2 regions of the Pseudoalteromonas sp. SW0106-04 genome follow, and region 2 is predicted to be linked to the other one. Evidence: predicted binding sites of a transcription regulator. Region 2 holds the regulator's gene; the other holds the start of a gene.

Region 1 (3,163 bases), on a different contig from region 2:
TTAATGCTATCGATAAGCTCCTTTTGCAGCCGCTGGAAGTCGTCTTCGCGAAACCCAGGGTTTAGCAATTGCTCGCTCACCAAGGCATACCATTTGTCAGCATTGTCTTTATGAATACGACCACGAAACGACATCATTTCCTTATCAATTTGATAGCTAAAGCTCCCCGCCATGGGATATAAAGCCTTTTGAATATCTTTATAGCTTTGTGACTCACTGCCGCCTTTGGCAATCATTGCCGCAGTCAGTGCCGCCAGACCTTTTTTGCCCTCTGGGTCGGCAGCCGCGCCGGTGTAGAATAACCAGTTAACATCCACCAGCGGCGAACTATTCGTGTTATCGAGCACGGTGAAATGGCGCTCGGTAGGCTTATTTTGATGCTCAGCGACTAAAGCATCAAGGCGCACCTCGTTGGCAAAGCCTGCGACCGACTCACTAGCCGACATCGTCACCGTGGTGCGGTTATTATCGACAAAGTACTTATTCGCCATGGTGCGAATATCTTCGGCACTAATATTATCGGCGGTGGCATACAAGGTGTTGATCACCTCAGGGTCACGCTCGAAATGCATGTACCGCGCAAGGGTTGAAGCGATGCTTTGTGATGAATCTAAGCTGTTAATAAAGCTGTACTTTTGGTGCGATTTCAAGGCTTGTAGCCGGCTTTCATCGACCAACTCTGTACGTGCCTTGGCATAAGTGCGGTTGATAGCATCGCGCACGGTAGTGAGGTGCTGCTCATCATCCACCTTCACAAACACATGCATCAAGCCTGGGTCTTTGGTTTCCGGGTTGTAGGTGAACATTTGGCTGGCAATTTGTTTATCAACAACCAGCTCCTGATACAAATCTGAGTTCTCAGAAAAGTATAGTTGTGAGAGCAAATCAAGCGCCGCGCGGTCTTTTTTCTGCGGCTGCCATGCTGCACCTTTGTATGACACTAATAACCAGTGTCCGGGTAGCCCTTCGTATTGCTCATGCACATAACGAGGCGCCTGCTGTTGCGGTTCAACAGGAATATCGGCTTGATAATCCCCTTGCTGCCAATTGCCCCAGTGCTTTTTCACCATCGCGATGGTCGCTTGCGGGTCAACATCACCGACAATTACCAAAGAGACATATTCCGGCTTATAAAAGCGCTCGAAAAAGGTTTGCCCGTATTCACTTTGATCTGGCATGGCTTCAATGTCGGCAAAAAAGCCCATGGTGGTGTGTTTATAGGTATGCTTATCAAAGGCCTCATTACGCACCGCCGCTAGTAACTTACGGATAGGACTGGCGTTATTCTTTAAGTATTCGCCTTTGACGGTCAGCGCTTCGGTGCGGAATTGCTCTTCACTGTAACTCAAGTTTTGGAAGATATCCGCTTCAATTTCTAGCACCTTATCAAGGTGCTCTTTGGAGAAGTTAAGGTGATAATTGGTGTAATCGTTCGTGGTGTAGGCGCGATTATCGACCCCGGAGTTTTTCAAGATATCTGCATATACGTGTGCAGGAAATTTCTCAGAGCCTTTGAACATCATGTGTTCAAAGAAGTGTGCAAAGCCGGTTTTTCCTGGTTCCACCTCATTGCGTGAGCCTACAGACACCGGGATTTGTAATGACACTACATCGGGGTAGTCTGTTTTCACCACCATGACTCGCAGACCATTATCAAGCTCTTCAAGTACATAGTCCTGAGAGAACACTGCTTGTGACTGTGACGCGGCCTCAGCAGCCGTTGGGGTGCTGGTCGTCGTTTGCGTGCTTTGGCAACCGCCAAGAGTGAGCGCGAAAGCGACACCTGTCGCTAATAGAGAGAGTTTCATCTTCAACCTTGATGTTTTGTTGTTTTTTAGCTTCCTCATTATGCAATAAATCACATCGCAAACGCACCTTAGGGGCATCACTTTGCTGTAAACAAATATGTCAGCCACGACATAATGGGTATAACGTTCGGATCATGCTGAATAACGGTTTAACTTGAAGCAAATTCACTCGAGTTGAGTAAGTTTCATTATAAAAAGCCATTTAGACGTCTAAATGGCTGTTATAGTTATTTCATTGTCAATTGCTGGGAATGAGAACCATGGCTTTATCACTGCGAGAAAAAATAGAGGACCCCCGTCAGGGCGTGTATTTAATTGGCACTACGCCACCTAAAGCAGATACTGATGAAGTTGCCATGCGCGCAATTGCCGAAAAGCTGCTTGGCCGTTTACACGAAATTGAATATGACGGTGTGGTGGTTTATGACATTCAGGACGAGAGCAGTCGCATCAGTACGCCGCGCCCCTTCCCATTCAAACACACCATTGACCCACGTGATTATGGCCAGTTATTGCGGCGCTTATCACGCGCCGATGTGATCACCTATAAAAGTGTGGCTCAGCGCAATCAGGATGAATTTAATCAATGGCTTGATAGCACCGCCAATGACCATGATTTAAATAACTTAGTCTTAGTCGGAAGTCCGTCGTCACAAGGGGATATCAAGCTAAGCTTAAATGATGCCTACACCCAGATTGCCGCTCATCACCAAGACTTCTTTTTAGGTGGCGTGACCATTGCTGAGCGCCACGCTAATAAGCGCAATGAACATGAGCGCTTGCTGACCAAAACGGCGCAAGGGTGTCAGTTTTTTATCTCTCAGGCGGTTTACGATGCGCAAGCGACCATTGATCTAATCACCAGTTATGCCCGCAGCTGCCGCCAGCAAGGGCTCTCGCCACAGCGTATTATTCTGACCTTCACCCCTTGTGGCGGTGAAAAAACGCTGGATTTTATGCAGTGGTTGGGGATTTCCGTACCAGAGGCAACTAAGTGGCGCATGCTTGATGCCGAAAACACCTTGAGTGAGTCGGTGCGCATCTGCCGCGAAAACTTAGATTTGATCTTACGTAGCTGCGCCCATCTGGATGTGCCGCTGGGGTTGAATATCGAGTCACTAACGAACCGTAAACAGGAAATCGATGCATCCATCAACCTGTATCGTTTGCTCAAAGCCACCATGGAGCTGAGCTTGGCAGAACGACAAATCGCCTAGTTTACCTTTCTTTTGCCCGCCCAGTGCTATACCTACTGATAGCGCTGGGCATTTTGAGCGGCAAAAAGTGCAGCGTGCTACTGCGCTGTGCTCACCCTAGTGTTACTTTTTGCGCCACTGGCCGTCGACTTTAACCAT
Region 2 (3,163 bases):
GTGTTTGTCTGCAATTGCTCAGCTATGCGCTGAAGCTCACTATTAAGCTGTGATTGCAGAGCGTGGGCTTGGTGCGCTGCTAATAGCTCATCAATAAGCTCATGCTGATGGGTGCGTAGCAACTGCAAGACATCATGATAGCCATGGCTATCGTGCTGTTGATAGGCCTGCCACAACTTCACTAGCGTATCCGTGGTTTTCCCCGCCGCAGAGACCACCACCACGTCACCGAGTTGGCTGTTGCCGATAACAATATTGGCGACCGCATGGTAACGCGCCGCGTTGCTGAGACTCGAACCACCAAACTTATGTACAACCTGAGTCATAGTATCCTCTTATTTGCTTGCTAACGCGTTAAAAGCGGCATCTAAGTCATCTATAAGATCTTGTTTATCTTCAATACCTACAGAAATCCGGATAAGCGTGTCGCCGACCCCAGCCTCAAGTCGTGCGGCTTTATCCATGCCCGCGTGAGTCATGGTCGCCGGGTGACAAATAAGGCTTTCCACCCCGCCCAACGACTCCGCTAAAGTAAACTGCTGTACTGAGGTGAGGAATTTTGCACTGTCTTGCAGCTGGCCTTTAATATCAAAGCTCACCATACCGCCAAAGCCCTGTTGCTGCGCTTTTGCCAAGTCGTGTTGTGGGTGCGAACTCAACCCTGGATAGTAAACTGACTGCACATTAGGATGCTGTTCAAGGTATTGAGCAATCGCCAAGGCATTTTCTTCATGCTGCTTAAGGCGCACTTTCAAGGTACGCAAACCACGCAGGGTGAGATAGCTATCGAAAGCGGCGCCGGTAATGCCAATATTATTAGCCCACCATGCCAGCTCTTCACCCAACTCTTTGGTTTTGGTGATCACCGCACCACCGACCACATCGGAGTGACCATTGACATATTTAGTGGTCGAGTGCACCACCACATCACAACCCAATAACAATGGGTTCTGTAAGGCGGGAGATAAAAACGTGTTGTCGGCTGCAACCAGCGCACCGATGCTCTGCGCGGCATCGCACACTGCGCGGATATCCGTGAGTCGCAAAATGGGATTACTGGGCGTTTCAATCCACACCAGTTTGGGTTTGGCGGCCACTAAGCGTTGGTAACAGTTTGATTGAGTGAAATCGATAACCTCAACCTTGAGCAACCCTCGTTTGGCTAAAGAGGTAAATAAGCGATAACTGCCGCCATAACAATCATGGGGGATCACTAGGGTGTCATTGGGTGTCAGTAGCTGCGTCACTAGATGCACTGCGGCCATACCTGTCGCGGTGATAATTCCGTGCTCTCCCCCTTCTAGTTGCGCTAAGGTCTGCGCCAAAATATCCCGATTGGGATTACCACTACGACCATAATCATATTCGCGTTTGCTATCAAAATCGGCAAAGGAATAAGTGGTCGATAAATGAATGGGTGGCACCACCGCACCATGGTGCTTATCAGCATCAATACCATGGCGCACGGCGATGGTGTCTTTTTTTAGTTGTGACATATTTGCCCCCAATCAAGAAAATGGATGTTTAGACGTCCAAAAGGTTAAATTAACACAATTTAGAAGTCAAAACATTTATACGTCTAAATAGCTAATTTATGAATATTTGACTATCCTTACCAACGCGATAAAATTTCGCCCTTATTGATGCCTAAGTGACCAAAAATAAGACGCAAATTATGGCCAAGTGGAATGGTGAATACATTCACCCTTATGCGGAGCATGGAAAAAAAGCCCAACAGGTAAAGAAAATTACCGTTTCCATCCCGCTCAATGTTTTAAAAGTATTAACCGATGAACGTACTCGCCGCCAGGTGAATAATCTTCGTCATGCCACCAACAGTGAGTTGCTGTGTGAAGCATTTCTACATGCCTTTACTGGTCAACCGCTGCCAAATGACGAAGATCTCCGAAAAGATAATCCGGAGAAGGTACCTGAAGAGGTGAGAAAAATTATGGAAGAAATGGGTGTGGAAGTGCCTGTTATCGGAGAGGACTAACAAAGACAAGCAAGTTTAACTAACCCCTGAGCATTAGGCCTCATTGCAGGAGCTAGCTTAGTGTTGTTCATAGATGTCGCAAGTCGGCCTGTATGAGAAGCGGTTAGTGAAGCTATTACTCTTTGCAAGCCATAAAAAAACCCAAGCACTAAGCTTGGGTTTTCTTTTTCTAGCGCTGAGTAGTAAAGTGATTACTCAGCCATATAATTCGCTGGCATATCAATTTGCGCAACACCTGAGTCCACAGCCGCCTGCGCCACGGCTTTCGCTACGCGTGGCAATAATCGTGGATCCATAGGCTTGGGAATAATGTATTGCGCGCCAAACTCTAATTCGCTCACTCCAGATGCCGTTAACACTGACTCAGGTACTGGCTCCTTGGCGATGCTGCGAATAGCCTCTACAGCGGCAATTTTCATCTCATCATTGATAGCGGTGGCACGCACGTCCAGTGCACCACGGAAAATAAATGGGAAACACAGTACGTTATTCACCTGGTTCGGGTAGTCAGAGCGCCCAGTGGCCATAATTAAGTCTTTGCGCGCACTGTGTGCCACATCCGGCTTAATTTCTGGGTCTGGGTTAGAACAGGCAAAAATGACCGGCTTGTCGGCCATCAATTTAAGGTCTTCAGCTGAGAGCAAATCTGGGCCAGAAACACCAACGAACACATCGGCATCAGCAATAACGTCTTGCAAGGTGCGCTTATCGGTGTTGTTAGCAAATAATTGCTTATATTCATTTAAGTCATCCCGACGCGTGTGGATCACCCCTTTACGGTCAAGCATGTAAATATGCTCGCGCTGGGCACCACACTTAATAAGCAGTTCCATACATGCAACTGCCGCTGCGCCAGCCCCCAAACACACGATCAGGGCATCACGAATATCTTTACCTTGAATTTCTAAAGCGTTTAGCATGCCTGCGGCAGTGACGATAGCAGTGCCGTGTTGATCATCATGAAATACTGGCACATTACAGCGTTCAATGAGCGCTTGCTCGATTTCGAAGCACTCTGGGGCTTTAATATCTTCGAGGTTAATACCGCCAAAGGTATCGGCAATATTTTCTACAGTGTTAATAAAGTCTTCCGTGGTGCGATGCTTCACCTCGATATCGATGGAATCAAGATTAGCAAAACGCTTAAACAGTAGTGCCTTGCCTTCC

The links. Region 2 encodes MetJ, which represses methionine synthesis genes. Its sites were predicted from a motif close to TAGACGTCTAGACGTCTA; they were not measured.
Positions count from the first base shown of each region.
Region 1: W04_RS09390 (methylenetetrahydrofolate reductase) is a predicted target of MetJ. The motif match lies at 2,004-2,021, and genes of this name have one in related genera.

Region 1 is NZ_BCAI01000007.1:11,116-14,278, reverse strand. It holds gene W04_RS09395 (pitrilysin family protein) at 1-1,808, opposite strand, end outside; gene W04_RS09390 (methylenetetrahydrofolate reductase) at 2,069-3,025, shown strand; gene W04_RS09385 (YdbL family protein) at 3,128-3,163, opposite strand, start outside.
Region 2 is NZ_BCAI01000003.1:283,303-286,465, forward strand. It holds gene metL (bifunctional aspartate kinase/homoserine dehydrogenase II) at 1-326, opposite strand, end outside; gene metB (cystathionine gamma-synthase) at 336-1,496, opposite strand; gene metJ (met regulon transcriptional regulator MetJ) at 1,676-1,996, shown strand; gene W04_RS05970 (malic enzyme-like NAD(P)-binding protein) at 2,188-3,163, opposite strand, start outside.